Regions from separate parts of the Streptomyces sp. NPDC057682 genome, predicted to be linked through region 4. Evidence: riboswitches for the same ligand, from Rfam matches in the RefSeq annotation. Region 4 holds a riboswitch; each other region holds the start of a gene.
What was found. Region 4 has a riboswitch for cobalamin ahead of ACFVDM_RS10190 (CbtB-domain containing protein). Riboswitches for the same ligand answer to the same signal wherever they lie in the genome.

Region 1: another riboswitch for cobalamin. It lies ahead of ACFVDM_RS08530 (ribonucleoside-diphosphate reductase subunit alpha); the one in region 4 lies ahead of ACFVDM_RS10190 (CbtB-domain containing protein).
Region 2: another riboswitch for cobalamin. It lies ahead of ACFVDM_RS33525 (cobalamin biosynthesis protein); the one in region 4 lies ahead of ACFVDM_RS10190 (CbtB-domain containing protein).
Region 3: another riboswitch for cobalamin. It lies ahead of ACFVDM_RS06785 (ABC transporter substrate-binding protein); the one in region 4 lies ahead of ACFVDM_RS10190 (CbtB-domain containing protein).

The regions. Positions count from the first base shown of each region.
Region 1 is NZ_JBHVIN010000004.1:214,650-222,183, reverse strand. It holds gene ACFVDM_RS08550 (GntR family transcriptional regulator) at 1-265, shown strand, start outside; gene ACFVDM_RS08545 (DUF3311 domain-containing protein) at 525-779, shown strand; gene mctP (monocarboxylate uptake permease MctP) at 776-2,404, shown strand; gene ACFVDM_RS08535 (GNAT family N-acetyltransferase) at 2,517-3,029, shown strand; cobalamin riboswitch at 3,077-3,207, shown strand; gene ACFVDM_RS08530 (ribonucleoside-diphosphate reductase subunit alpha) at 3,348-5,726, shown strand; gene ACFVDM_RS08525 (ribonucleotide-diphosphate reductase subunit beta) at 5,783-6,739, shown strand; gene ACFVDM_RS08520 (hypothetical protein) at 6,745-6,957, opposite strand; gene ACFVDM_RS08515 (helix-turn-helix domain-containing protein) at 7,039-7,534, shown strand, end outside.
Region 2 is NZ_JBHVIN010000023.1:56,948-64,481, reverse strand. It holds gene ACFVDM_RS33530 (cobyric acid synthase) at 1-1,308, opposite strand, end outside; gene ACFVDM_RS33525 (cobalamin biosynthesis protein) at 1,305-2,303, opposite strand; cobalamin riboswitch at 2,435-2,561, opposite strand; gene ACFVDM_RS33520 (hypothetical protein) at 2,718-2,951, opposite strand; gene ACFVDM_RS33515 (anion permease) at 2,962-4,236, opposite strand; gene ACFVDM_RS33510 (class II aldolase/adducin family protein) at 4,473-5,135, shown strand; gene ACFVDM_RS33505 (alpha/beta hydrolase) at 5,307-6,434, shown strand; gene ACFVDM_RS33500 (hypothetical protein) at 6,620-7,534, shown strand, end outside.
Region 3 is NZ_JBHVIN010000003.1:345,166-352,699, reverse strand. It holds gene ACFVDM_RS06790 (acyl-CoA dehydrogenase) at 127-2,082, shown strand; cobalamin riboswitch at 2,246-2,432, shown strand; gene ACFVDM_RS06785 (ABC transporter substrate-binding protein) at 2,466-3,533, shown strand; gene ACFVDM_RS06780 (FecCD family ABC transporter permease) at 3,530-4,609, shown strand; gene ACFVDM_RS06775 (ABC transporter ATP-binding protein) at 4,606-5,394, shown strand; gene ACFVDM_RS06770 (PRC and DUF2382 domain-containing protein) at 5,566-6,630, opposite strand; gene ACFVDM_RS06765 (IclR family transcriptional regulator) at 7,014-7,534, shown strand, end outside.
Region 4 is NZ_JBHVIN010000005.1:71,490-79,023, reverse strand. It holds gene ACFVDM_RS10215 (hypothetical protein) at 1-33, shown strand, start outside; gene ACFVDM_RS10210 (pirin family protein) at 593-1,558, opposite strand; gene ACFVDM_RS10205 (tetratricopeptide repeat protein) at 1,702-2,058, shown strand; gene ACFVDM_RS10200 (GNAT family N-acetyltransferase) at 2,184-2,696, shown strand; gene ACFVDM_RS10195 (CbtA family protein) at 2,821-3,600, opposite strand; gene ACFVDM_RS10190 (CbtB-domain containing protein) at 3,628-3,843, opposite strand; adenosylcobalamin (AdoCbl) riboswitch at 3,889-3,982, opposite strand; gene ACFVDM_RS10185 (histidine phosphatase family protein) at 4,122-4,691, shown strand; gene ACFVDM_RS10180 (dihydrolipoyl dehydrogenase family protein) at 4,702-6,153, opposite strand; gene trxA (thioredoxin) at 6,270-6,641, shown strand; gene ACFVDM_RS10170 (hypothetical protein) at 6,678-7,217, opposite strand; gene ACFVDM_RS10165 (LacI family DNA-binding transcriptional regulator) at 7,276-7,534, opposite strand, start outside.

The DNA of each region.
Region 1 (7,534 bases), on a different contig from region 4:
GCGTTCGCTCGTGAAGTACACCTCTCTCTACACGGCCCTGGCCGAGGTGTACGACGTGCGGCTGGCCGAGGCCGAGGAGACCATCGAGACCTCGCTGGCCACCCCGCGCGAGGCCGGTCTGCTCGGTACGGACGTGGGCCTGCCGATGCTGATGCTGTCCCGTCACTCGCTGGACGGGCAGGGCGAGCCCGTCGAGTGGGTGCGGTCGGTCTACCGGGGCGACCGGTACAAGTTCGTGGCGCGTCTGAAGCGGCCGCTGGACTGACCGGCTCGGCCGCTTCCGGCCACCGGACCGAAGCCCCCGTGGGAGCCCTTCCACGGGGGCTTTCCGCTGCCCGGAAACGGCCCCCACCCCCTCATTGGTCTGAACCAACTCCCCGACAGATAAGCCCATTTCGGCCAGGCGTACGCCTCACGAGGACCGTTGCCGGACCGCAATGCGGACGGGGGGTGACGGTGGCCGGGACACTGCCCTAGATTTCCTGCGCATTACAGGTGCTCAGCGAGGGGACGGAGTCGCCGCCATGTCAGCAGATCCTGACGAGAAACCACCCACCATCACCCCGGTCCGGGTGGTCATCGCCCTGTGCCTCGTCGCGCCGTTCGTGGCGATGCTGTGGGTCGGTTCGTACGCGAAGATCGACCCGACCTTCATCGGGATCCCGTTCTTCTACTGGTACCAGATGCTCTGGGTGCTCATCTCCACGGCGCTCACCATGATCGCGTACAAGCTGTGGCAGCGCGACCAGCGCGCCCGCAAGGGGGGTGAGTCGGCATGAAGGACGGCGTGAACGGCGTCGCGCTCGGCGTCTTCATCTTCTTCTTCGTGGCCGTGACCGTCATGGGCTTCATGGCGGCCCGCTGGCGCAAGGCGGAGAACGAGGCCAGCCTCGACGAATGGGGCCTGGGCGGACGGTCGTTCGGCACCTGGGTCACCTGGTTCCTGCTCGGCGGCGACCTCTACACCGCGTACACCTTCGTCGCCGTCCCGGCGGCGATCTACGCGGCGGGCGCGGCCGGCTTCTTCGCGGTGCCCTACACCATCCTGGTCTACCCGCTGATCTTCACCTTCCTGCCCCGGCTCTGGTCGGTGTCGCACAAGCACGGCTACGTCACCACCTCGGACTTCGTCCGCGGCCGCTTCGGTTCCAAGGGGCTCTCGCTGGCGGTCGCCGTCACCGGCATCCTGGCGACCATGCCGTACATCGCGCTCCAACTCGTCGGCATCCAGGCGGTGCTGGACGTGATGGGCGTCGGCGGCGGCGAGAACACCAACTGGTTCGTCAAGGACCTGCCGCTGCTGCTCGCCTTCGCGGTGCTCGCCGCGTACACCTACTCCTCCGGGCTGCGCGCGCCCGCACTGATCGCCTTCGTCAAGGACGGGCTGATCTACCTGGTCATCGCCGTGGCGATCATCTACATCCCGATCAAGCTCGGCGGCTTCGACGACATCTTCTCCGCCGCCGCGGACAAGTTCGCCGGGCCGCCCGGCGGCAAGCCGACCGGGGCGCTGGCCCCGGGCGAGGCCGGGCACTGGGGATACGCCACGCTGGCACTCGGCTCCGCGCTGGCGCTGTTCATGTACCCGCACTCGATCACGGCGACGCTCTCCAGCCGCAGCCGTGACGTGATCCGCCGCAACACCACGATCCTGCCGCTGTACTCGCTGATGCTGGGCCTGCTCGCCCTGCTCGGGTTCATGGCGATCGCCGCCGGGGTCAAGGTGGACAACGGCCAGCTGGCGATCCCGCAGCTGTTCGAGAACATGTTCCCGGACTGGTTCGCGGGCGTGGCCTTCGCCGCCATCGGCATCGGCGCGCTGGTGCCCGCCGCGATCATGTCCATCGCGGCGGCCAACCTGTTCACCCGCAACATCTACAAGGACTTCCTGAAGCCCGACGCGACGCCCGAGCAGGAGACCAAGGTCTCCAAGCTGGTGTCGCTGCTGGTGAAGGTCGGCGCCCTCGCCTTCGTCCTCACCATGGACAAGACGGTCGCGATCAACTTCCAGCTGCTGGGCGGGATCTGGATCCTCCAGACCATGCCGGCCCTGGTCGGCGGGCTCTTCACCCGCTGGTTCCACCGCTGGGCGCTGCTGGCCGGCTGGGCGGTCGGCATGATCTACGGCACCGCCGCCGCGTACGGGGTGGCGAGCCCGACGCAGAAGCACTTCGGCGGCTCCTCCAAGGAGATCCCGGGCCTCGGCGAGATCGGCTACATCGGTCTCACCGCCTTCGTGCTCAACGTCGTCGTCGTGGTGGTCCTCACGTTCGTGCTGAACGCCCTGAAGGCCCCCGCCGGCGTCGACGAGACCTCCCCGGAGGACTACACCGCGGACGCGGGCGACCCGGGGGTGACCGAGGTGCTCCCGCCGGCCACCGCCGGTGCGCCGGGCGGCCACTGACACCAGGTCACGGGCCGTCGCACCCCCGTGGGCCGGGGGCGCGGCGGCCCGTTCGCGCGCGGCGCGGAAACCCGGTTGCGGACCGGGCCGGGGTGTGGGGCACACTCCGCTCATGGACATGACGATCCGGCCGATCGAGCCCTCGGAGCACGCCCTTCTCGGCGAGATCACCGCCGAGGCCTATCTCGGTGACGATCTGCTGGACTTCGGCACCGGCGATCCGTATCTGCTGAAGCTGCGCGACGTGGCCCGGCGGGCCGCCGAGGCCGAGGTGCTGGTGGCCGCGGACGCCGGAGGGCGGGTGCTGGGCGGGGTCACGTACGCGCCGCCCGGCAACCCCTGGGCGGACATCGCGCGGCCGGACGAGGCGGAGTTCCGGATGCTGGCGGTCGCCCGGCAGGCGCGCGGGGCCGGTGCGGGCGAGGCACTCGTACGGGCCTGCGTCGCCCGCGCACGGGCCACCGAAGGCGTCACGGGACTGGTCCTGTCGACCCAGTCGACCATGCGCGGCGCGCACCGGATCTACGAACGCCTCGGCTTCGTACGCACCCCCGAGCGGGACTGGGCTCCGATCGACGATCTGAAGCTGCTGACCTACCGGCTGGAGCTGCGCTCCTCCGTCTGAGTTCGCGTACGACACAACATGTGGGGGCTGCCTCATCCGGCGGCCCCCACATGTATGCTCATGCTCGCTGTCGCCGCAGGGGAATCCGGTGCGAATCCGGAACTGTCCCGCAACGGTGTGTTCGGTGTGCTTTCGCGCACCTCCAGTCCGAGGACCTGCCGACAGCGCGCCCGGCTCGACCGAACCGGGCGCCCAGACGTCCGGGCCTCGTGGATGGGCCGGTGGACGCCGCACGGAGTGCCGCCCTGTCCGGGCCCCGCTCCGCCCGGCTGCCCCCGCGCACCCGACGGCCCCGAGCCGAGCGAGGGAGAGCACCAGGTGACCATCGCGCCAGCCGATCCGGTCTCAGCGGCCGAGTCAACGGAAACCACGGACGACGGACCGGGGGCCGCGCTGCTGCGGACCCTGACCGCGCTCACCGCGGATCTGCCCGACACCGACCCCGGACGGGTCGCCGCCGCCGCGCTGCGCGGCCGCAGCGCCCGCGCGGACGAGGCCGAACTGCGGTCGCTGGCCACCGAGGCCGCCGCGGGGCTCATCTCCGAGGACCCCGCCTACTCCCGGCTCGCCGCCCGTCTGCTGACCCTGGCCATCGCCCGGGAGGCGGCCGGGCAGGGCGCCACCTCGTTCTCCGCCTCGGTCGCCGTGGGCCACCGCGAGGGACTGATCGCGGACCGCACCGCCGCGTTCGTGGCCCGGCACGCCGACGCCCTGGACGCGCTGGTGGAGGGGGCGCTCGCCGAGGGCGCCGACGACCGCTTCGGCTACTTCGGGCTGCGCACCCTGCACAGCCGCTATCTGCTGCGCCACCCGCACACCCGCCAGGTCGTCGAGACGCCCCAGCACTTCATGCTGCGGGTCGCCGCCGGACTGGCCGAGGACGAATCGGCGCGCGCGCTGTACGAGGTCGCCGCGCTGTACGGGCTGATGAGCCGGCTGGACTATCTGCCCTCCTCCCCCACGCTCTTCAACTCCGGCACCCGCCACCCGCAGATGTCGTCCTGCTATCTGCTGGACTCGCCGCTCGACGAGCTGGACTCGATCTACGACCGCTACCACCAGGTGGCGCGGCTCTCCAAGCACGCGGGCGGCATCGGTCTGCCGTACTCCCGCATCCGCGCCCGGGGTTCGCTGATCCGCGGCACCAACGGGCACTCCAACGGCATCGTGCCGTTCCTGAAGACGCTCGACGCCTCCGTGGCGGCGGTGAACCAGGGCGGCCGGCGCAAGGGCGCGGCCGCGGTCTACCTGGAGACCTGGCACGCGGACATCGAGGAGTTCCTGGAGCTGCGCGACAACACCGGCGAGGACCAGCGGCGCACGCACAACCTCAATCTGGCGCACTGGATCCCGGACGAGTTCATGCGCCGGGTGGAGGCGGACGGCGCCTGGTCGCTGTTCTCGCCTTCGGACGTGCCGGAACTGGTGGACCTGTGGGGCGAGGAGTTCGACGCGGCCTACCGGGACGCTGAGGCCCGCGGCCTGGCGCGCAGGACCCTGCCGGCCCGTGAGCTGTACGGCAGGATGATGCGGACGCTGGCCCAGACCGGTCAGGGCTGGATGACGTTCAAGGACGCCTCCAACCGGACCGCGAACCAGACGGCGGAGCCGGGCCGCGTGGTGCACTCCTCGAACCTGTGCACCGAGATCCTGGAGGTCACCGACGACGGCGAGACGGCCGTCTGCAACCTGGGCTCGGTCAACCTGGGCGCGTTCGTCGAGGGCGGCACGATCGACTGGGAGCGGCTGGACGCCACCGTCCGCACAGCCGTGACCTTCCTGGACCGGGTCGTCGACATCAACTTCTACCCGACCGAGCAGGCCGCCCGGTCCAACGCCCGCTGGCGCCCGGTGGGGCTGGGCGCGATGGGGCTCCAGGACGTCTTCTTCAAGCTGCGGCTGCCCTTCGACTCCGCGGAGGCCCGTGCGCTGTCCACCCGGATCTCGGAGCGGATCATGCTCGCCGCGTACGAGGCGTCGTGCGATCTCGCGGAGCGCTCCGGCCCTCTCCCCGCCTGGTCCGAGACGCGTGCCGCCCGCGGTGTGCTGCACCCGGACCACTACGTCACGGAGCCGGCCTGGCCGGAGCGCTGGGAGGCGCTGCGCGCCCGGTTGGCGAGGACCGGGATGCGCAACGCGCTGCTGCTGGCCGTCGCGCCGACCGCGACGATCGCCTCGATCGCCGGGGTGTACGAGTGCATCGAGCCGCAGGTCTCCAACCTGTTCAAGCGCGAGACGCTCAGCGGTGAGTTCCTCCAGGTCAACGGCTATCTGGTGGAGGAGCTGAAGGCGCTCGGCGTCTGGGACGCGCGGACCCGTGAGGCGCTGCGCGAGGCGAGCGGCTCGGTGCAGGGTTTCGCCTGGATCCCCGAGGAGGTGCGGGCGCTGTACCGCACGGCGTGGGAGATCCCGCAGCGCGGCCTGATCGACATGGCGGCCGCCCGTACGCCGTACCTCGACCAGAGCCAGTCGCTCAACCTGTTCCTGGAGACGCCGACGATCGGCAAGCTCTCCTCGATGTACGCGTACGCCTGGAAGCAGGGGCTGAAGACGACGTACTACCTGCGGTCCCGTCCGGCGACCCGGATCGCGCGTGCGGCCTCCGGCGCCGCCGTCCCCGCGCAGGCGCCGGCGCCGGACGCGGACGCAATCGCCTGCTCCCTCGAAAACCCCGAATCCTGCGAGGCCTGCCAGTGAGCACCGACGACCACAAGAACCTGCTGGACCCGGGCTTCGAGCTGACCCTGCGGCCGATGCGCTACCCGGACTTCTACGAGCGCTACCGGGACGCGATCAAGAACACCTGGACGGTCGAGGAGGTCGACCTCCACTCGGACGTGGCCGATCTGGCCCGGCTCTCACCGGGTGAGCAGCACATGATCGGCCGGCTGGTCGCGTTCTTCGCGACGGGGGACTCGATCGTCTCCAACAATCTGGTGCTGACGCTGTACAAGCACATCAACTCCCCCGAGGCGCGGCTGTATCTGTCGCGGCAGCTCTTCGAGGAGGCCGTGCACGTCCAGTTCTATCTGACGCTGCTCGACACCTATCTGCCCGATCCGGACGACCGGGCGGCGGCGTTCGCGGCGGTGGAGAACATTCCGTCGATCCGGGAGAAGGCGCAGTTCTGCTTCCGGTGGATGGATTCGGTCGAGAAGATCGACCGGCTGGAGACGCGGGCCGACCGCCGCCGCTTCCTGCTGAACCTGATCTGCTTCGCGGCGTGCATCGAGGGGCTGTTCTTCTACGGTGCGTTCGCCTACGTGTACTGGTTCCGTTCGCGCGGGCTGCTGCACGGTCTCGCCACGGGCACCAACTGGGTGTTCCGCGACGAGACCATGCACATGAACTTCGCGTTCGAGGTGGTGGACACGGTCCGCAAGGAGGAGCCCGAGCTCTTCGACGAGGAGCTGGAGCGGCAGGTCACCGCCATGCTGCGGGAGGCCGTCGAGGCGGAGCTGCAGTTCGGCCGTGATCTGTGCGGGGACGGGCTGCCGGGGATGAACACCGATTCGATGCGCCAGTACCTGGAGTGCGTCGCCGACCAGCGGCTGACCAGGCTGGGCTTCCCGGCGGTGTACGGCTCGGAGAACCCGTTCTCCTTCATGGAGCTCCAGGGCGTCCAGGAGCTGACCAACTTCTTCGAGCGCCGCCCCTCGGCGTACCAGGTGGCGGTGGAGGGCACGGTCGGGTTCGACGACGACTTCTAGGGCCTTCAGACGCGCGCCCAGCTTCTGACGTACGGACGCCGTGCGGCCGCCACCGGCCGTGCGGCGTCCGCCGTTCCGGGGGGTTCGGTGGCGCGGCTTCGTTCCGCCTCGCGCAGGGCGTGGTCGATGCGCCGCTCGCGGGCGATGCCGAGGAGGGCGGGGGCCAGAACGAGGACGATAACGGCGGATATGCCCAGGATGTTCGTGATTGCGTTCATGTCTCTACTGTCGTCGCTCGCGCGCCGGAGCGTCAGTGGCAGGACTGTCATGGAGCATCGAATTACTGCCACACTGGGGTCATGCTGAACAATGTCGCCGCCCTGATGCTCGACGACGTCCACCCCTTCGAACTCGGCGTGCTGTGCGAGATCTTCGGACTCGACCGCAGCGACGACGGACTGCCGGTGCACGATTTCGCGGTGGTCTCCGCCGAGGGCCCCGAACTGCGCACCCACGCGGGGTTCACCATCCACACCCCGTACGGCCTCGACCGGCTGGAGGAGGCCGATCTGATCGCGGTCCCGGCCGGCAGCCGCTTCGGCGACCGGGACTTCCCCGAGGAGGTCCTGGACGCGCTGCGGCGGGCCGTGGACCGGGGCGCGCGGGTGCTGAGCGTCTGCTCGGGGGCGTTCCTGCTGGGCGCCGCCGGGCTGCTCGACGACCGGCGCTGCACCACGCACTGGAAGCACGCGGACGTCCTGGCCCAGCGCTTCCCGCGCGCCCGGGTGGAGCCGGACGTGCTGTACGTGGACGACGGGCCGGTCATCACGTCGGCCGGCACGGCCGCCGGCATCG
Region 2 (7,534 bases), on a different contig from region 4:
CAGCGAGCCGTGCCAGTGGGTGCCCCAGACGGAGCCGGAACGGCAGCCGTCCAGCGGGCGGCCCCGGCCGTCGGTGAGGAAGGGGTCGCCGCCGCGCACGTCCGCGACGCCGTGGTGGATCTCGTACCCCTCGACCGGGGCGCCCAGCGCCTCGCCGGACGGCCGGGCGAGGGTCTTCTCGCGGTCGAAGCGGATTTGGACCGGAAGCAGCCCCAGCCCCTCGACGCGCCCGGCGCGCGACTCCACCTCGTCCTCGATCCGTGTCCCGAGGATCTGGTAGCCGCCGCAGATCCCGAGCACCGGACGGCCCTCGGCCGCCCGTCGCAGCAGCGCGTCGGCCAGTCCGCGCTCGCGCAGCCAGGCCAGCGCCTTCACGGTGCCCCGGGTGCCGGGCACGACGACGAGATCGGCGTCGGCCAGCTCCTCCGCGCGGTCCACGAACCGCACGACGACGCCCGGCTCGGCGGCCAGCGCGTCGACATCGGTGAAGTTCGACATCAGCGGCACCGCGCACACGGCCACGCGCAGGACGTCCTCCCCGTGCGGCGGGGCCACCACCGACTCGCGTACGGCACCGCGCAGGGACACCCGCAGCCCGTCCTCCTCGTCGATGCCCAGACCGTGCGCGAAGGGCAGCACCCCGTAGGACGGCCGGCCCGTCAGCTCCCGCAGCATGTCGAGCCCCGGCTCCAGCAGCGAGACGTCGCCGCGGAACTTGTTCACCAGATACCCGGCGATCAGCTCCTGGTCCTCGGGCGAGAGCAGCGCCGTCGTCCCGAAGAACGAGGCGAAGACCCCGCCCCGGTCGATGTCGCCGACGACCACCACCGGGAAACGGGCCGCCCGCGCGATGCCCATGTTCACGATGTCGGTGCGGCGCAGATTGATCTCGGCCGGGCTGCCGGCGCCCTCGCAGATCACCGCGTCGTACGTGCTCCGCAGCTGCTCCAGGCAGTCCGTGACGGTGGACAGCAGGGACTCCTGCCGGCCTCCGTGGTAGCCGCGGGCGCTCATCTCGCCGACCGGGCGTCCCATCAGCACCACCTGGCTGGAGCGGTCGCCGCCGGGCTTGAGGAGCACCGGGTTCATCAGGGCGGTCGGCTCGACGCGGGCGGCCTGCGCCTGCATGGCCTGGGCCCGCCCGATCTCGGCGCACTCACGGGTCACGAAGGAGTTCAGCGACATGTTCTGCGCCTTGAAGGGCGCCACCTTCACGCCCCGGCGCACCAGCCAGCGGCAGATGCCCGCCGTGACGACGCTCTTGCCCGCGTCCGATGTGGTCCCGGCGACCAGCAGTCCGCCGCTCATGTCCGGTTCCTTCCGGCCGTGGGGGAGGGGGAGGTACGGCCCCGGGCCAGTCGCCGGGCGACGAGCCCGCTGCCCAGCCGGGCCGCGACGCCGACGCCGAGCGCCAGCGTGCCGACCCGGCGCGAGAGCCGCACCGCGCGTGCGATGTCGGCGGTCTCCACCGCCCGGCCCGCCGCGCCGTTGAGCACGGGACGGTGCTCGACCCGGCCGCCGTAGGCGAGCGTGCCGCCGAGCCGTACGCCGAGCGCCCCCGCGAACGCGGCCTCCACCGGGCCCGCGTTGGGACTCGGATGCCGGGAGGCGTCCGCCCGCCAGGCCCGGACCGCCGCACGCGGCGCCCCTCCGGCGGCGGTGGCGAGCAGGGCCGTCAGCCGGGCGCCGGGCCAGCCGGCCACGTCGTCGAGACGGGCGGAGGCCCAGCCGTAGCGCCGGTAGCGGGGCGAGGTGTGGCCCACCATGGCGTCCAGCGTGTTGACGGCCCGGAAACCGACGAGCCCGGGGACTCCGCCCAGCGCCCCCCACACCAGGGCGCCGACGACGGCGTCCGAGGTGTTCTCGGCGACGGACTCCACCACCGCGCGGGCGATCTGCGGACCGTCCAGGGACTGCGGGTCGCGGCCGCACAGATGCGGCAGCCGCTCCCGGGCCCCCTCGATGTCCCCGGCGGCCAGCGCGCCGCCGATGGCCCGCGCCTCGCGGCCCAGGGAGGTGCCCCCGACGACGGACCAGGTGGCGGCCGCCGTCAGGGCGACGGAGGCGGCGGGGTGGTGGCGCAGGGCGCGGGAGGCCAGTGCGGCGGCCCCGGCGGCGCCGCCGGCGCAGACCAGGGTGTGCAGTGCGCCCCACCCCCGGTGGTCGCGCCACAGCAGGCGTTCGACGTCCGCCGCGGCCCGCCCGAAGGCGGCCACCGGATGGCCCCTGCGGGGGTCACCGAGCAGCAGATCGCCGATCATCCCGGCCGTGGCGCCGTACGCGAAGACGCGATCGGCACGCACGGGTCAGCCGGCCGTGGCGCCTCGGCGGGCCCCGGTACGGGGAAGCGGCGGGGAAGGGGTCGCGACGGGGCCGGGCATGGCGATATGTCCTCACTCAGGGTCCGCGCCCTGGTTCGACGAGACGGCGACCAGAGTCTCCTGGCTCCCGGATCCGCGGTCTCCCGGCCTTCCGGTCCTGGTGGACCGTGACTTCCGAGAGGGGAGACCGCTCCCCGGTGACAGTGGCGGGACCGCGCCGGATTCGCACCGGCTTCCTCTGCTGTCGCCGTAATGGCTCCGGCAGTCCACCACGCTCCGCGAACACCCGTCAACTTGCCGTTGACCTGCGGGGGCGCGGTGTGGGCGGACACACACCGGGCCGGACACCCGTGAAGGGTGCCCGGCCCGGTGGGGGTCGGAGAGGGCGTACGGCCCTCAGGCGACGATCAGATAGATCCCGTACGCGACCGCCGCCGCGCACAGTCCGAAGCAGACGTACCCGCCGGCGCGGGCCAGCAGGACCGAACCGCCCGCCGCGCCGCCCCGCGCGGCCGGTTCCGGCTGCTTGGAGAGGCCGACGATGCCGAGGGTGAACAGGCCCACGAGAGCGACGGTGGTGACGAGGGAGACGCCGAAGACGGTGCCGAGTGCTGCCCAGTCGATGTGCATGTGTCTGTCCTTACACCGTGGCGGGTCGGGCCGGGTCGGCGGCGACGGGCGCGGCCGGGGACGGGAGGGTCGCCGACAGGTCGGGCTGGGCGGCGAGCGTGGGCGGCGGGCTGACGGCCGCGATGGCGGTGGTCACGACTCCGGCCGGTTCGGCGTCCGGCGCGGACTGCGCGCCGGACGGGGCGACATCGTCGTGGCCGACGGGCTTGCGGCGCGAGAGCGCCCAGATCGCGCCGGAGCCGGCGACCAGCAGCGCCGCCACGACGACGACGCCCCAGGTGCCCTGCTTGGTGACGAACTCGGCGCCCGCGCCGACCAGACCGGCGGCCGGCAGGGTCAGGCCCCAGGCGACGAACATCCGGGTGGCGGTGGACCAGCGGACCACGCCCCCCTGACGGCCGAGGCCCGCGCCCATCACGGCGCCGGAGCAGGACTGGGTGGTGGAGAGGGAGAAGCCGAGGTGCGAGGAGGCCAGGATGACGGTGGCCGCGCTGGTCTGGGCGGCGAAGCCCTGCGGCGGCTTGAGCTCCGTCAGCCCGCTGCCCATGGTGCGGATGATGCGCCAGCCGCCGAGGTAGGTGCCCATCGCGATGGCGAGACCGGCGCTCACGATCACCCAGACCGGCGGGTTGGAGCCGGGGGAGAGGACACCGCCGGTGACCAGGGCGAGGGTGATGATGCCCATGGTCTTCTGCGCGTCGTTGGTGCCGTGGGCGAGGGAGACCAGGCCGGCCGAGGCGATCTGGCCCGCCCGGTAGCCCTTGGCGGTGGCCTTCTCCTGGGCCTCGCCCTGGATCCGCCCGCCGATCCGGTACGTCAGCCGGGTGGCCAGGAGCGCGGCGACACCGGCGACGATCGGGGCGGCGACCGCGGGGAGCAGCACCTTGGTGACGACGGTGCCGCCGTCGACGGAGGACCAGCCCGCGGACATCACCGCGGCGCCGATGAGGCCGCCGAACAGGGCGTGGGAGGAACTGGAGGGCAGGCCGACCAGCCAGGTCAGCAGATTCCACAGGATGGCGCCGACGAGCGCCGCGAAGATGACCTCGGTTCTGAGCCCGTCTTCATTGATGATCCCGCCGGAGATCGTCTTGGCGACCTCCACCGACAGGAACGCGCCGACGAGGTTGAGAACGGCGGACATGGCCACCGCTGTCTTGGGTTTGAGGGCGCCGGTCGAGATGGTCGTGGCCATCGCGTTGGCGGTGTCGTGGAAACCGTTCGTGAAATCGAACACTAGAGCTGTCACGATCACAATCGCGAGCAGCAGCGTGATGTGTTCCATTTACCCAGGCAATCGTTCGACGTCATTGGCACGTGGACCGTAGGCAAGCTGGGTGAACGGAAGATGAACTGGGCAGGGCTTTGCGGTGACTCCAAGCGGAGCCCGGCCGCCCTCTTCGTCCGCCGGACGGAGGCGGGATTCCGTTACGGGCCGTGCGGGGCCCAGAATTCGGGGCCGGGCGCGGGCCCGCGGGAGGGGGCGGCACGAGGCCGCTCATCCGTTGAAAGGATCTTCGTATGAGCGATGCGTGGCGCGAATCGATCGAAGCGGCCTGGGACGCGGTCGTCACGACCGCCCGCAGAACCGCCGCCGAGGGGCTGGTCGTCGGGACCTCGGGAAACGTCTCCGCGCGGGTCGGCGACACGATCCTCGTCACCCCCAGCGGAGTGCCCTACGACCGGCTCCGCCCCGAGGATCTGACCGCCGTGGATCCGGAAGGCAAGCGGACCCACGGCGAACTGACCCCCACCAGCGAACTCCCCCTTCACCTCACCGTCTACCGGAACACCGACGCCGCCGCCGTCGTGCACACCCACGCCGTCCACGCCACCGCCGTCTCCACCCTGGTCACCGAGGTGCCCTCCCTCCACTACGCCTCCGCGATGCTCGGCGGCCCCGTCCGGGTCGCCGCCTATGCCCGCTACGGCACCGAGGAGCTGGCCGAGAACATGCTCCTGGCCCTGCGCGACCGCTCCGGCTGTCTGCTGGGCAACCACGGCACCGTCACCTACGGCGCCACCCTCGACGAGGCCTACGACCGCACCGCCCAGCTGGAATGGCTCTGCCACCTCTGGCTCACCGCCAGCTCCGTCCCCGGCCGCACCCCGGCCCTGCTCACCCCCGGGCAACTGGCCGAGGTCGGCGAGGCCCTGAAGGGATACGGACAGCGCCCTCGCTGACCGGTCCCGGCCCCGTGCGGCGGACCGCGCCCCCGGCCGCCCCGGCCCCGTGCGGCGGACCCGTCCCCGACGCTCCCCGCCCCCGTCGCGCGGACCCTCCCGTATACGGCCCGGCCACCGGACGGCCCCCGTCCGGTGGCCGGGCCCGGGGGAGCCCCGGAGACTGATGCCGTGCGCCCGGCAACAGCGACGGCAGCGGCCGTCACCACCATCCTCGGCGCCGGAGCGGCCGCGGTCGCGGCCGGCCGGTTCGCCAGCGACGCCGCCCTCGGGGCGCCGTCCGGACGACCCCTTCCCGCCGACCGCGGTCTGACCGTGCACGCCACGGCCGCCGGACAGGTCACCCTCACCCGGTCCCTCGCCTCGCTGCGGCCCGGCACCTACGGACTGGCGGGCGACGACGTCCACGCCGTCGTCGGACCGGTGCTCGACCAGGCCCGCCAGGCGGCCGACACCGTCGTGCGCCGGCTGGAGCGCGTCGACCGGGGCGTTCTGGTCCCCGGCGCCAAGGTCCACATCACCCCGGAGGTCCACACCGGCGACCCCGCCGAGGCCCTGGGCCTGGACTTCCGCGAGGTCGAGATCCCCGGCGAGCTGGGCGGACTGCCCGCCTGGTTCGTCCCCGGGTCCCGCGCCACCTGGGTGATCGCGGTGCACGGCATCGGCACCACCCGCGCGCACCCTCTCAACGTGCTGGGCTTCCTGCACGGGCAGCAGCTCCCGGTGCTCGGCCTCGGCTACCGCGGCGACCCGGACGCCCCGCGCTCCCCGGACGGCCTCTCCCACCTCGGCGAATCCGAATGGCGCGACCTGGACGCGGCCATCCGCTTCGCCGTCCGCTACGGCGCCGAACAGGTCGTCCTGCACGGCTGGTCCACCGGTGCCGCCATGGCCCTGCACGCCAGTGTCAACTCCGCGCTCCGGGACCGGATCCGCGGTCTGGTCCTCGACTCCCCGGTCCTGGACTGGGCCGTCACCCTGCGCGCCCTGGCCGCGGCCCGGGGCGTCCCCTCCGTCCTGCGGCCCCTGGCCGTCCGCGCCGCCCAGGGCCAGACCGGCCTGCACGGGGCCCGTCTCCTGGACACCTCGGTCCCGGCGACCCTGCACGTCCCGACGCTGATCTTCCACGGCCCCGACGACACCCTCGCCCCCTGGCGGCCGTCCCGGGAGCTGGCCGCGCTCCGCCCCGACCTGGTTTCGCTGCACCCCGTGCCCCGGGCTCCGCACGGTGCGATGTGGAACGCCGACCCGGTCCACTACGAGGAGACCCTGCGCCGCTTCCTCACGCCCCTGATGTGAGCCGATGTGCCGCTTCGGGTGCTTGGTCCCGGGCCCCGTGATCCCCTTCCGGGACCGGTCAGCGGGGTTCCGTTTGGGCTTTCGGGCCGTCAGAGGCAAGACTGCTCCCCGTGACGTCCCGTACCCCGCGCGACTCCAGGCTGCGACTTGTCCGCCCGCGACCCCTTGCCACCGCTCGTAAGGCCGTGACCACCCGGCGCACCAGGCCCGCGCCGCGTCCTCCCGAGGGCACCCCGCCCCGGGCCGAACTGGCCCGCCAGGCCAGGGCCGCCCTCGCCGACGCCGTCCGGATCGCCCGCTGGGCGGCCGACGGCACCCGGGCGGGCATAGCCCCGCTCGCCGCCCGCTCCCTCGAACAGGCCGCGGCGGCGCTGGAGTTGTCCCCCGAGCAGGTGCGCTCCGGCTGGGACCGGGCCCGTCTCGCCGGACTCGTGGAACTGCACGGCGACACCGCGCGGCCCGGCTGGCGGCTGCGCGCCTGGGACCGCGACGACTCCGCCGTGCTGCGCGGCTGGGTGGCGCTCTTCGACGCCTGGTCGCTCGTCCACCCCGCACCCCTCGGCATCGATTCCACCGCCGTCGCCGAGGCCGTCGAGGCCGTGCCCCAGGTGCTCTCCCTGCTCCAGCTCTCGGCGGGCCCGGTCGCGGTGCCCGTGCTCCTGGACCTGCTCGGCCAGCGCGTCGCGGAACTGCACGAGGAGCGCTGCGAGGTCCCGTACGGGCCCCAGCCACTGCCCGTGCCCGCCGTGCCCGAGCCCACCGCGCACCCCGCCGCCCTGGTCGCGCTCCTGCTGGACTGGGCCCTGGAGGGGCTGGCCGCCGTCGGCGCGCTCACCCTGCACCCCGGGCACGCCACCCTCACCCCGCTCGGCAACTGGGCGGTCTGGGTCAAGCTGGAGCAGATCTGCGTCGCCGCGCAGAGCCCGGCCGGGAACATCGAGCAGTCCGCCGCCGACATGCTGCTCGGCTGCGCCCGCCTCACCCCCGGCCCCGCCCGTGCCGAGTACCGGGCCTGGCTCGCCGCCCGGCCCGTGGGCAGCGCCGTCGCCGAACTGCTCGGCGTGGCCCGCGGCGAGGACGCGCTGCTGCGCGGGCTCGCC
Region 3 (7,534 bases), on a different contig from region 4:
CGCGGCGGACTGCTGCAAACAGGTGAGGCGGAGGGCGGAGGGTACCCGACACCCACGGGTGTACGGAAATCGCTCGCTTATGCAGGTTTCCGGGTGTCCTGGCCGATTCCTGCTCGTTTTCATCGTATGACCACCCTTCTCGACACCGAGGGTCCGGCGCAGGCCGTGGCCCGGCCGGTCACGGACCGGCTCACCCGGGTCCTCCTGGGCCCGGACGCCCACCGCGAACACGGTTTCTGGCGGCGGCTCGTGGCCACCGAACCGTTTCGCCGCCCGACCGGCCCGGCCCCCGGGCCCACGCCCGGGGAACGGCTCGCCCTCGCCCACCGACGGCTCCGCGTCCTCAACAACGCCCTGGACAGCGCCGCCCGCCCGGCGAGCGACGCGCGCGCCCTGGCCGCCATGCACGAATGGCTCGCCCCGGTGGACCCGGCGCTCGCCACCGTCGCGGGCATCCACTACAACCTGTTCCTCGGCAGCCTCCTGGACCACGACTCCGACCACCCCCGCGATCTCTCGGACTTCCTCGCGCTGCGCCGCATGGGCACCTTCCTGTGCACGGAGGTGGCGCACGGGAACGACGCCGCCGCCGTCGAGACGACCGCCGCCTACGACCCCGACCGGGACGGCTTCGTCCTGCACACCCCGCACGCCGGTGCGCAGAAGTTCATGCCGAACACCAGCCCGGCGGGCGGCCCCAAGTCCGGGCTCGTCGCCGCCCGGCTCGTCGTCGAGGGCGTCGACCAGGGCGTCTTCCTCTTCCTGGTCCCGCTCACGGACGCCACCCGGGCCCTGCCCGGCATCCGGGTGCGGCTGCTGCCCGCCCGGATGGGCAGCCCGGTCGACCACTGCCTCACCTCCTTCGACAGCGTCTTCGTCCCGCGTGGGGCGATGCTCGGCGGAGTGCAGGGACGGATCGGCGAGGACCGGGTGTTCCGCAGCGACACCGAGGGCCGCAGGCGCCGATTCCTCGTCTCCATCCGCCGGGTCACCGCCGGCCGGATCTGTATGAGCGCCAGCGCGGTGGGCTCGGCCCGCGCCACGCTCGCCGTCGCCGTCCGCTACGGCGGACACCGCTTCGTCTCGGGCGGGCGCGGCGCCCCGCCCGTCCCGGTCTCGGTCCACCGCAGCCACCACGGCCCGCTCGCCGAGGCCATGTCCACCGTCTTCGCGATGAGCCTGCTGCACCGCCGCGCCCTCGACCGCTGGGAGCGGGCGGAGCGGGCCGGCGCCGCCGACCGCGCGGCGGCGGAGCGCCTGGTCGACGTCGCCAAGGGCTGGATCACCTGGCAGGCCCGTTCCGTGATCGTCGAGAGCCGTGAACGCTGCGGCGCCCAGGGGCTGCTGGAGCACAACGGGATGACCGAACTGGTCACCGGGGTCGAGGGCGCCATCACCGCCGAGGGCGACAACCTGGCCATCCACTCCCGCGCCGCCGTGAGCCTCCTCATGGACGCGGTCACGGGCGCCCGGCAGGAGCCCTCGGACCTCCCGGTGCCGGGCGACCTCGCCGATCCCCGCTTCCTGGGCACCCTGCTGGAGCGGATCGAACAGCTCTGGTTCGCACGGGCGGCCGGCCGCACGGCCCGGGTGGCGCACGAGGACCCGAAGGAACGCTGGAACGCGGCGTCCGGCCCCGCCCTGCGCGGTGTCGAGGCCCATGCCTACCGCCACGCGGCGGAGGCGTACGCGCAGGCCTTGGAGGAGCTGCCCGAGGGGCCGGCGCGCGACCGGCTGGGCGAACTGGCCCGGCTGTTCGCCCTGCGCTGGATCGCCCGCAACAGCGGTGACCTGCTCGCCGACGGACGGCTGACCGCCGCCCAGGTCGAAGGGCTGACCGACGCCGTCGAGCAGCTGATCGCCGCCGTGGCCCCCCATCTGCAGGAGCTGGCCGCGGCCTTCGCGCTGCCCGGCGAACTCCTCGCGGACTGGCCCATCGCGGGTCCTCGGTACACCGACGCCTACGACGACCCGGAGGCCTCCTGGAACACCCGGTCCGCCGAGACGCCGACGGGCCTGTCCGGGACATTCCGCGAGGAGACACCCGGCTTCGGTGGCGAATCGGTTCGCCCCAAGGGGTGACCGGGCAGAGGCGCTTTGTCGCGCATCCCGCCCACCGCCCCGGCGGTGAGCTGCGGGCCCTGCCGCGACCGGTGCGTCCCGATGCCCGCGCGGTGGCCGGTGGCAGGGGGCCGTGCTCCCCGGCCACCGGCCCGCACCGCCACTGAGCTGCGCGGAAGCTCGTGGTAGCGTGCCCGGTGCCAGTCGAACTCCAGCCTGGAGTCAGGGAATCCGGTGCGAATCCGGAACTGACGCGCAGCGGTGAGGGGGACGGGCGGGGCCACGGCCACTGGGAGACCACGGTTTCCCGGGAAGGCGCCCCGTCCGCGTGAACCCGAGTCCGAAGACCTGCTGGCACCCGCGGTCCGGACCGGGCCGCGGAGTCCGTACCCCGGGCCCCGCGCATGGGCCCCGAGACGACGAGGTACTCCGTGCCGCCCCTGTCCGGCCACGCCCGCACCGCCGCCCTGCTCACCGCCGCGCTCGTCCTGCTGACGGCCTGCGGCACCGGAGGGCGCACGCCCGCCGCCCGGAACGGGGACGCCGCCGGCTACCCCGTGACCCTCGGCAACTGCGGACGCACCGTCACCGTGCACCGCGCCCCCGAACGTGCCGTCCCCGTCGACCAGGGCTCGGCCGAGATCCTGCTCGCGCTCGGCCTCGCCGACCGGATGGCCGCGACCGCCACCTGGACCGATCCGGTGATGAAGGGCCTGGAGAAGGCCAACGCCACGGTCCCCCGGATATCCGACAACCGGCCCTCCTCCGAGAAGGTCCTGGACCGGGAACCCGACTTCGTCAGCGCCTCCTTCGCCTCCACCCTGGCCAAGGGCGGCGTCGCCCCGCGCGAACAGTTCGAGAAGCTGGGCGTCCCCACCTACGTCTCGCCCGCCGACTGCACCGCCAAGGACAACAGCAAGGACGGCGACGGGGTGCGTACCGGCACCCTCGGCATGGACAGCGTCTACACCGAAGTACGGGAACTGGCCCGGGTGTTCGGCGTCCCGGAACGCGGCGAGAAACTGATCGCCGCACTCCGCGCACGGATCCGGAAGGCCACGGCGACCGTCGACGCCTCCGGCACCACGCTGATGTACTGGTTCGCCAACTCCACGTCCCCGTACCTGGCCGGCTGCTGCGGGGCCCCCGGCATCATCACCCGCGAACTCGGCGCGAAGAACGTCTTCGACGACACCCACGAGGAATGGCCGCAGATCAACTGGGAGACCGTCGCCGACCGCGATCCGGCCGTCCTGGTCATCGGCGACCTCACCCGCCGCTCCCAGACCGCCGAGAGCGCCGCCGGAAAGATCGCCTTCCTGGAGTCCCACCCCGTCACCCGGACCATGGACGCCGTACGCCACAAGCGGTACGTACTGCTCAGCGGCCAGGCCATGAACCCGTCGATCCGCACCGTCGAGGGAGTGGAACGCGTCGCGGCCGCGCTGCGCTCCTTCGGGCTCGCGGGATGAGCGGCACCGCACCGGCCGCGGCCGCGCGCGAGGCCGCCGGCCCGGCCGTCCGCGGAGCGGGGCGGGCGCTGCGCGCCGGACTGGGCTGGACCGCCGGACTGCTCCTGCTCGCCCTGTCCGTCGCCGTCGCCGTCACGATCGGCCCCGCCCGGATCTCCGTCGCCGACGTCTGGTCCGCCGTCGGAGCCCACCTCGGCCTCGGCACCCCGGAACTCTCCCCGATCCGCGACGGCATCATCTGGAACCTGCGCATGCCCCGGACGCTGCTCGCCGCGGTGTGCGGCGCGGGGCTCGCCGTCTGCGGCACGGTCATGCAGTCGCTGCTGCGCAATCCGCTCGCCGACCCGTTCGTCCTCGGCGTCTCCTCGGGGGCCTCCACCGGAGCGGTCGCCGTCGTCGTCCTCGGGGCCGGCGGGGGAGCGGTGTCGCTGTCGGCCGGTGCCTTCGCCGGGGCCCTGTGCTCCTTCGCCCTGGTCATGCTGCTCAGCCACAGTCTCGGTGGCAGCACCGACCGGGTCGTCCTGTCCGGGGTCGCCGCCATGCAGCTCTTCTCCGCGCTGACCTCCTTCGTCGTGATGACGGCAGCCGACGCCGAGCAGACCCGGGGCGTGCTCTTCTGGCTGCTCGGTTCGCTCGGGGGCGTCGGCTGGACCGAGACCGGGACGTGCGCCGCGGTCCTCGCCGCGACCCTGGCGGTCTGTCTGGGCCACGCCCGTACGCTCGACGCCTTCGCCTTCGGCCAGGACGCCGCGGCGGCCCTCGGCGTCCGCGTCGGACGCACCCGGATCGTGCTGCTGTGCGCGACCGCGCTGCTGACCGCCGCGCTGGTGGCGGCGGCCGGGGCCATCGGCTTCGTCGGCCTCGTCCTGCCGCACGCGGCCCGCGCGCTCACCGGATCCGGGCACCGCAGGCTGCTGCCCGTCACCGCGCTCGCCGGTGCCGTGTTCCTGGTCTGGGCCGACACCCTCGCCCGTACCGTTCTCGACCCCCAGGAGGTCCCGGTGGGCGTCGTCACCGCCCTCATCGGCGTCCCCGCCTTCGTCCTGGTCCTGCACCGCACCCGGCGGACGCCGTGAGCGCGGGGGAGCCGGGCGGTCTGCGGGCCGACCGGGTGGCCCGCCGGGCGGGCGGCCGGCTCGTCGTGGACGGCGTCTCGCTCGCCCCGCCGCCCGGCGGCACCACCGGACTGATCGGCCCGAACGGCTCCGGCAAGTCCACCCTGCTGCGGATCCTGGCCGGGGTGCTCGCCCCGGAGACCGGCGTGGTCACCCTCGACGGCGATCCGCTCGCGCGCGTCGGCCGGCGCGCGGCCGCCCGGCGCATCGCCGTCGTCGACCAGCACGCCGCCACCGAGGCCGATCTGAACGTCGTGGACGTCGTACGGCTCGGCCGCATCCCGCACCGGCGCGCCTGGTCGGCCCCGACGCCCGAGGACGAGGCCGCAGTGGACGCGGCGCTGGAGCGGACCGGCCTCACCGGGCGGCGCGCGCAGTCCTGGCACACCCTGTCCGGCGGTGAGCGCCAGCGCGTGCAGATCGCCCGCGCGCTCGCCCAGGGCCCGCGCGAACTCCTGCTGGACGAACCGACCAACCATCTGGACATCCAGCACCAGCTCCAGCTGCTGTCCCTGATCACCGCCCTGCCGCTGACCGCCGTGATCGCGCTCCACGACCTCAACATGGCCGCGATGTTCTGCGACCGGATCGCGGTGCTCAGCAGGGGCCGGGTGGTCGCCGCCGGCACCCCCGCCGAGGTCGTCACCGAGGAACTGATCGCCGAGGTCTACCGGGTGCGGGCGGTCGTCACGCCCGAGGGACCGGAGAACCGGCCCTCCGTGCGCTTCCTGCCGCAGACGGTGTGAGCGCCGGGACGGCGTGGAGAAGCAGGACGGCCCGGAGAGCCGGGGCGGCGCGGAGAGGCAGGACCGCAGGGACGACCGGACGGTGCGAGCACGGGACGCGGGGGCGGACCCGGTGCGGGTCCGCCCCCGCGTCAGCGCGGAGCGCGGCGGCCGGTGGCCGCGGTGGGGTCGTCAGCGGTGCCGCCCCTTGCCCAGGTCACCGCCCGTGTCCCTGCCGGGCATGTCCTTGCCCGGCATGTCCTTCCCGCTCTTGCCGGTGCCGTCCGCGTAGTCGATCTGCTCCTTGCGCAGTTCGGCGGAGACCTCCTTCTGCTCCGTCACCCTGGTCGTCTCCATCCGCACCCGTTCGACGGGCACGGTCTCCTTGCGCATGGTGGCGCGTTCGGCGTGCAGCGTGACCTCCACGTCCTGCTCGGAGAGGTCCGACCGGGCCGCCTTGTCGCCCGGACGCAGCGGCTCGCGGACCACCCGCACCTCCTCGTGCGTCACCGGCACCGTCCTGGTGACGTTCTCGGTGACCACGTACTTGTGGAGGCGGGCCCTGCCGCTCTCGTACTCCTCGGTGCCGACGTGCAGCTGCTCCTCGGAGCGGATCATCTCCTCCTTGCCGCCGAGGTCACCGGCGGACCGCTCGGCCCCCGCGCCGACCAGCGGCCTGGAGGTGTCCGCCGCCGCGGTGTCGCGGTGCTTGCCCGTGCCCGTGCCGGTGCCCATGCCCGCACCGGCGCCCGCGGTGGTCCCGGTGCCGGTGGTCGCGGTGCGGTCGGTGTCCGCCGCGCCCATGGCGCCTGCCCCGGCCGCCGCACCCGCTCCGGCGCCGGCCGCGCCCATCGTGCCCGTCCCTGCGGCCGTCGGGGCGTTCGCGCCCTTCGTGCCGCCGGACCCGGCGCGGTCCTGCATCGAGGCCGTGGTGTTCCTGGTCAGGCCGTAGTGCCGGTAGAGCTCCTCCTCCTCGGCGACGGACAGATGCGCGTCCGCGTCCACCCGGGGGGCTTCCTTGACCTGGTCCTTCGTGTGCGAGATGTGGAGGTCGGAGCCCACCCGGCGGGCTCCGGCGAGGGGCACGAAACTCTCCTTCATGCCGAACAGACCGGTCTTGACCGTGACCCAGTCCGGCCGGCCGGTGTGGTCGTCGACGTACACCCGCCCGACGTTGCCGATCTTCTCACCCGCGGCGTCGTACGCCGTCAGGCCGTCGAGCTCTCCGGAATCCGTGAAACCGTCAGCGGCTCCCATGGCCGATTCCTCCTCGCTCGGGCGCGTCCTGTGGGTGGGTCCAGCAGGGGAGGCGCGTCCGGCTTCCATCGCGCCTCACCCGGATGGACGCTGCAACCGCCCGTGCCCCCGGCACCGGCGGGCGCACCCGCGCCGCGTAGGCACAGGCCCCGCAGGGCGGAGGCGCGGCGGGGCTCGCCGAATTACGCCGAACGGGTGAACGGGTGGGGTGTCGGCCCACACCCGGGGGAGTGGGGACGGCCCGCCGGAACACCTCGGTCCGGATCTTTCCGGGAAACCCTTGACACCTGCCCGGGGCGCCCGCATCCTTTCGCCAGAAATCGCAACGGCGTTGCGATTTCCGCACCGATACGCGCACCACCTGCACGAAGGAGGCCCGGCCCATGGCGGAGAAGGGCGCGGACACCACCCCCGAGGCCGCTGCCGGACGGCAGGCCCCCGGAGTCCTCCAGACCGTGGACCGGGCCCTGCTCGTCCTGCTGACCTTCACCGAGCAGCGGCCCGAATGGGGCGTCAGCGAACTGGCCCGTCACCACGGCTGGGACAAGGCCGTCGTCCAGCGCCTGCTCACCACCCTGAGCGCGCGCGGCTTCCTGCTCTGCGACGAGAACAGCCGGCGCTACCGCCCGGGACCCGCCCTCTCCCGGCTGGCCCGGGTCAGCGAACACAGCGGAGTGCTCTCCTCGCTCGCCCGCCCGATACTCGCCGGGCTGCTCCGCGAGACCGGCGAGAGCGTCGTCCTCAACGTCCCGCACGGCGGCAGCTACCGCTGCGAGGCCGCCGTCGACGGCACCGGCCCGGTCCGCTACACCGCGATCATCGGCGCCGTCATGCCCGGCCACGCCGGAGCCTCCGGCCACACCCTCTTCGCGTACCACCCCGAACGCGAGATCCGGCAGATGTT
Region 4 (7,534 bases):
AATCTCCCCGCCGTCCACCTCCTCACTCCTTGAGCCGCACGCGTTGATCAGGTTCATCCACGTCGCCCCGGCCCGCCGCCCGCCTCCGCCGCCTGTCGAGGCTCTGAAGTACTTCGAATTCGGCCGGGCGTACACCGAGCGCACCGTGGCGGCCAAGGTCGGAGGTAGATCATCGGCCTCCGCTCATCTCCACGCAGGCATACGTGGACCTCTCCCGTGCCTGCCTGCTGCGAGGTGAACTCGACGGCATGGAAGCCGCTCTCGAACCCATGCACCGCACCTCATGAGCACGGCACAGGTGTCCTCGATCGCGCGTAGGGCCGACACGGCCATCGCCAGGCTGCCAACCTCCTGCACCCACCAGCGAGGGACATCGACAGCGGCACTCGACTCATACCTGACAGGAAGTCAGTAAAGTCAGCAAAAGGTCAGCATCCGTCCTGACACACCTGGTCGAACAAGGTCACACATGACCACGCAGCCATACGCGAACGCCCAGGACCAGGCCCCCTCCGTCTCCCCCTGTGGAGGCCCTCCTCCGCCCGCACGTGACCACGGGTGACGAGAACCCCCACCGAAGGGAAAGAGCAGGTCAACGCACCCGACCGCGCGCCTTCAACGGCACCGGCGGCAGGGCGGGCGCGGGGATCGGAGCGCCGTCGTAGCCATGTACGGTGCCGAACCGATCACCGTTCATCCAGGCCACACGCGCCTGCGCGATCTCGTCCTGGGTGCGGCCCACGAAGTTCCACCACATCATGATCTCCTCCTCGAACGGCTCGCCGCCGAGCAGCATCAGCCCCGCGTCGGACTCCGCGCGCAGCGGGAGTTCCGTGCGGCCGCAGCCGAGGTAGAGCATGGAGCCGGGGAGGACGGGGACGCCGTCGACCTCGGCCTCGCCGGACATGGAGAGCACGGCGTACTCGAAGTCGGGGTCCAGGGGGAGCCGGGCCTCGGTTCCGTGGGTGAGGGCGAGGTCGGCGCCGACGATGGGGGTGTAGGCGGTGCCGGGGGAGGTGGCGCCGTCGAGGGTGCCGAGGATGACCGTGGCGGTGAGGCCGGGGGCGACCACGGTGGGCAGGTCCGTGTGGTGCTGGAAGTGGGGTTCGACGTCGCGGTGGGCGTCGGGGAGGGCGACCCAGAGCTGGGCGCCGTGGAGCAGGGCGGCGTGCTGCCGGGGGCTCTCCTCGGAGTGGCTGATCGCGCGGCCGGAGGTCATCAGGCCGAGTTCGCGGGGACGGATCGTCTCCAGGCTGCCGAGGCTGTCGCGGTGGAGGACCTCGCCCTCGTGCAGCCAGCTCACGGTCTGCAGTCCCATGTGCGGGTGGGGCGGCACCTGCATCCCGGGCTCGTCGGCGATGTCGTCGGGGCCGTAGTGGTCGACGAAGGCCCAGGCGCCGACCATGCGGCGGCCCAGGTTCGGCAGCAGTCTGCGGACCTCGGTCGACTCACCGAGCCGGACGTGGCGCGGGGTGAGGAGTTCGCGTACGGGCTCGGCGACGACGAAGCCCCTCCCTCCGCAGACGGAGAGTGCGGCCTGGCGATCGAGATTGCTCATGGCGCTCAACCTATTCCCGTGCGACTCCGGCAGGCTGGAATCCACGCCGAATATTTAGTGGAATGTTAAACCATCTATCGGTGTTGTGGCGTACGGACAGGTACGGGACCGGCCCGGCCGCCGCCTTCGACCGAGGGGGTCACATGAGCGACGCCTACTACGAGTTCGGCACCGCCGCCGAGCGCTGGGAGCGGGCCCTGTTCTTCTTCGAAGCGAAGGAGTACACCACCGCCGCCCGGATCCTGACCGGTCTCGTCGACGAGGTTCCCGAGCAGGTCGCGCCGCGGCTGCTGCTGGCCCGCGCCTACTACCACTCGGCGCGCCTCGTCCGGGCCGAGACGGAACTGCGCGCCGTCCTGGAGCGCGACCCCGTCGAGGAGTACGCCCGGCTGATGCTCGGACGCACGCTGGAGCGCCAGGGCAGGCAGGCCGAGGCCGACACCCATCTGCGGATGGCCGCCGCGCTCGCCGGGGACTTCCCGTCGAAGGGTGACGCCTGAGGTCCCGGGCGTGTCCGGCGCCCCGGCCCCGGCCCGTGACGGGACGCACCTCCGGTGCCGGGCCGGGCCCGCTCCCCCCTTCTATTGGGGTGCGGGCCCGGCCCTGCGCGTGATACGCCACCGGCATGAACGATCTCTCCACCGCGCGTCTGCTGCTCCGTCCGATGACCGTCGCCGACGCCGAGCGGGTGGCGGCGGGCGGCCCCGCCGCCGGGGAACGGTGGGCCCCCGGCTTCCCCTCCCCCGGCGAGCGTGCCGCCGCCACCCGCTTCCTCGCCGACTGCGCGACGAGCGGTGACCCCACACCGTTCGGTTCGTACGCGATACGGCTCCGCGCGGACGGGCTGGTCGTCGGGGGCATCGGCTTCCACGGGGCGCCGGACGGCCGGGGTCACGTCACGGTCGGATACGGGCTCGTCCCCTCCGTACGGGGCAGGGGGTACGCCTCCGAGGCGCTGCGCGCCCTCCTCCGGTTCGCCCGGGAACAGGGCGTCGTCTGCGTGCACGGGGACACCGACCTCGACAACACCGCGTCCCAGCACGTGATGACCGCGGCCGGCATGCGGTTCGTGAAGCAGGACGAGCGGCTGAAGCACTACCGGGTCGACTGGGACGGCCGCGTCGACGACCACGGTTGAGCGGGGCACCCGTCCCGCGCACCCGTCCGACAGATCCGTTCAACGCGCCCGATCAACACACCCGATCAACGGAACGAGCCCGCCGGGAACGGTCCGGCGGGCTCCTTCCGCGTCCGGTCGGGCGTCAGCCGGTCATGGCCGCCGTCCGGTTCGCCTTGCCTTTCCGGGCCGCCTCGCGGTCCGGGGACGGCACGAGCAGCCGTTCCGCCAGAGCGCCGAAGACCAGGCCGAAGGCGGTCCACAGGGTGACCTGGACCGCCAGCGTGGCCAGGCGGAACTCCCAGAGCAGTGAGGCCGGGAAGTCCCCGCCCACCTCGTTGTACGAGGGGAGAAAGGCGTACGCGAGGCCGATGACCAGGACATAGCCGGCGCCCGCGGCGATGCTCGCGTTCCAGTTGCCCAGGCGCGGGGCCAGCCGTCTGCCGATGATGACGGCCGCCGCGGCCAGCAGCACGCTGAGAGCGACCATCAGGAAGAACAGCGTGGTGCGCTCTCCGATGGTGTCGGGGTTGCCGACGGCCGGCGGGTTCGCCGGGTACTTCAGGAACGGCACGACGTACACCGCGAGCAGCGCCGCGCCCGCGATCAGTGCCGCCGTGGCCCTCGGCCCGAACCGGCCGGCGCGGCCGAGCGCGTAGCAGAAGACGAGTGCGGCGATACCGCCCACGGCGACCCCGAAGACGAGGACGCCGGTGGCGAGACCCGCGGTGGACTGGAGGGTGCGGCTGACGAGTTCCTCGCCGCCGCCGTGGTCGTGGCCGTGCGCGTGCGCCTCTTCGAGCGCGATGGCCGCGTCGACCCGCGACTCACCGAGGAAGTAGGCGACCAGCAGGGCGCAGGCACCGGCGATCAGGCCGGCCAGCATGCCGCGGACCAACAGGGCTCGTACGGATATGGAGTTCATGGGTGTCCCCTGGACGGTGCGGCCGGATCAGTGGCAGGGGAAACCGAGGAGGTGGCGTCCGTCGTGGACCCACTCGTGCACGCCCTCGCCGGAGATGAGCGCGGTGGCGCCCTGCTCGGCTCCGACGAAGTAGAGCAGGACCAGCATGAGGATGCCGAAGAAGGCGGCCCAAGGGGCCAGGGCCTTCAGCGAGATGGGGGTGATGGCGGGTGCGCCGGTGGTGGGGGCAGCAGAGTGTGCCATGGCAGAACCTCCTGGGGGAACACGCGTCCCGATCGTGGTGCCTGAGACGAAGGTGCCGGGTCTGACTTCCCGCACGCGTGCGGGTACACAGTGGCGCGACCGTGCCGGATTCCCACCGGACTTCCATCACACCCTCGTCATGTCGTCGCGACGATACAGCCTGTGCGCGGGCACCGCCACGGTGCCCGAAGGGGGTGCCGGGGAGGCCGGATGCCAAGGTGGGCACGGGCGAGTGACCCTTGTTCAGGGAGAGGAGAGCGGTGGAGACGGTACGGGTGATGTTGATCTCACCGGCGATGAACCAGGGGCTGCGCGAGGCGCGTTTCGCCGGGGACGGGCCGCTCGACGCGGCCGGGGTCCGGCAGGCGCGGGCGGCCGCCGCGCAGGTTCCGGACGCCGACCGGTACGTGGCCGGTCCCTCCCGGCGCTGCGCCGCGACCGCCGACGCCCTCGGCATCGACTGCGTCGTCGAACCAGCTCTCCGGGACTGGGAGTTGGGCGGCTGGGCCGGGGAGCGGCTGGACACGGTGGCCGCGCGCGAGCCCGACGCCGTGGCCGACTGGCTCGCGGACCCCGGAGCCGCTCCGCACGGCGGTGAGTCGCTGCTCGCCCTGTGCGCGCGGGCCGGGGCCTGGCTCGACGCCCTGGCCGCCGACGGGGCGGCCGCCCGGGACCGGATGCTGGCGGTCGCGGAACCCGCCGTGGTACGGGCCGCGGCCGTCCACGCGCTCGGCCTACCGGTGGCCGCGTTCTGGCGGCTCGATGTCCCGCCGCTCACCCTGACCGAACTCGGTGGCCGGCCGGGGCGGTGGAACCTGCGCTGCGGGCGGCCCCTCGCACCCCGGTAGACACCGCCGCTCAGCTGTCCCGGTACGTCTCCAGCAGCCGCAGCCAGATCTCACTGATCGTCGGGTACGCGGGCACCGCGTGCCACAGCCGGTCGATGGGAACCTCCCCGGCCACGGCGACCGTGGCCGAGTGCAGCAGCTCGCCGATGCCGGGGCCCACGAACGTGACCCCGCGCAGGATCTCCCGGTCGAGGTCGACGACCATGCGGGCCCGGCCGCGGTAGCCGTCCGCGTACAGCCCGGCTCCGGCGACGTCCGCCAGGTCGTAGTCGACGGCGCGGACGCGGTGGCCGGCCCGTTCCGCCTCGGCCAGCGTGAGGCCGACGGAGGCCGCCTCGGGGTCGGTGAAGACGACCTGGGGCACGGCCGCGTGGTCCGCCGTTGCCGTGTACGGGCCCCAGGGGGACGCGTCGGGGCCCGCGCCCTCCCGGCGCGCCCCGGCGGCGATGGCGGCGCCCGCGATCCTGGCCTGGTACTTGCCCTGGTGCGTCAGCAGGGCGCGGTGGTTGACGTCGCCGACCGCGTAGAGCCAGGGCGTGCCCTCGACGCGGCAGCTGTCGTCGACGGTGAGCCAGGAGCCGGGCTCCAGGCCGATCGTTTCGAGGCCCAGGTCGTCGGTGCGCGGGGCGCGGCCGGTGGCGAAGAGGATCTCGTCGGCCTCGACGGTCTCCCCGTCGTCGAGCGTGACGACAACGGGTCCGTCGGGGGCGGCCCGCCGTACGGAGGTGGCGGAGACACCCGTACGGAGGTCGGCGCCCGCCTCCCTCAGCGCCTCGGCGACCAGCTCTCCGGCGAAGGGCTCCATCCGGGGCAGCAGCCCCCGGCCGCGTACGAGCAGGGTGACCTGGGATCCGAGGGCGCCCCAGACCGTGGCCATCTCGACGCCCACCACTCCCCCGCCGACGACGACCAGGCGGTCCGGCACCGCCTTGGCGCTCGTGGCCTCCCGGCTGGTCCAGGGGCGGACCGTGTCGATGCCGGGCAGGCCGGGGACGACAGCCCGGCTGCCCGTGCAGAGGGCCACGGCGTGCCGGGCGGTGAGCGGGTGCTCCGTGCCGTCGGGGGCCGTGACGGTGACCGCCCTGGGGCCGGTCAGACGGCCGTGTCCGCGGTGGACGACCGCCCCGATCCCCTCCAGCCAGGCGACCTGTCCGTCGTCCTTCCAGTGCGAGGCGTAGGCGTCCCGGTGGGCGAGCACCGCCGCGGTGTCCAGCGGGCCCCGCACCGCTTCTGCGAGGCCGGGGACGCGGCGGGCGTCGGCACGGGCCACGACGGGGCGCAGCAGGGCCTTGCTGGGCATGCAGGCCCAGTAGGAGCACTCACCGCCGACCAGCTCGGACTCCACGACGGCGGTGCTCAGTCCGGCGGCGCGGGCCCGGTCCGCCACGTTCTCACCGACCGGGCCCGCCCCGATGACCACGACGTCGTACGCGAGGGGCTCCACAGCAGAGGCAGATGTCATGGGCCCATTCTGGCCATGGGTGTGCGGGGCGGCCACATGGGCAGGCGGAATACCGGACGCACGGACACCGTTGTGCCGGACACGTCGATACGGACACGGAAAAGAGGGAGCAGAGCATGAGCACGGTTGAGCTCACCAAGGAAAACTTCGATCAGGTGGTCAGTGACAACGAATTCGTCCTGATCGACTTCTGGGCTTCCTGGTGCGGCCCGTGCCGGCAGTTCGCGCCGGTCTACGACGCGGCGTCCGAGCGTCACCAGGACCTCGTGTTCGCGAAGGTCGACACCGAGGCGCAGCAGGAGCTGGCGGCGGCGTTCGAGATCCGGTCCATTCCGACGCTGATGATCGTCCGTGACAACGTGGCCGTGTTCGCCCAGCCCGGCGCGCTGCCGGAGGCGGCCCTGGAGGACGTGATCGGCCAGGCCCGGAAGCTGGACATGGACGAGGTCCGCAAGTCCGTCGAGGAGCAGCAGAAGGGCCAGAAGTAGGCCCCACACCGCCGTAGTGGCCCTGCGCGGGGCGGTTCAGCCCCCGACGCTCCGCTCGGAGAGGCGGACCGAGAGTCCGTAGTCGAGTTCGGCGCCGTCGACCAGCAGGGCCTCGACGGTGTGCGTCGCGGGGTCGATGTCCGCGACCATTCCGTCGCCCGCGTAGCGCGGATAGCCCGACTCGCCGATCTCGCCCGTGGCGGCGACGACCGCCGAGCGGATGGCGGGACCGGGGCCCAGATTGCCCGTGTCCCCTCCGGACACGCGGGTGGCGCCCGTGGGCGTGCCGGAACCACCGGCGGAACCGGTGCCGGACCCGCCGTGCGTCGTCGCACGGGCGGAGCTGTCGGAGCCCTCCGGGCGGGCGGTGGCCTCTGCGGCGCTGCCGGACGCCTTCGCTCCGGAATCCTCCGCCGCGGTCCCGCCGCCGGGCCCCTTCGTTCCGGAATCCTCCGCCGCGGTCCCGCCGCCACCGCCGCCCTCGGGTGCGTCCGTGCCGGTCTCCTGCTCCACCACGGGCCTGCCGTCGGTGAAGGCGGGGACGATCAGGATCTCGTAACTCTGCGGATGGCTCATGGTCACGACGCTAAGCACGAGTGGTCCACCCCGCACGTCGCGCCGTCGGGCGGTCCGGTCAGCTGGATTCCCGGGGGACGGTCCGGGCCCTCAGCAGATCGTGCCGTTCGGGCTCGGTGCCGGGGTGGCGTACGAGGCGGTCGACGAGGTCGGCCAGCGGCTCCACGGTGGCCAGTTCCATCCGTACGCTGCTCAGCCGCGGCCTCAGCAGCCGCCCCAGCACGGAGTCGTCCGCACCGACGAGGGCGGTGTCTCCGGGTACGGAGACTCCGGCGTCCTGCAGGGCGCGCATCAGGAGCATCGCGTAGGTGTCGTCG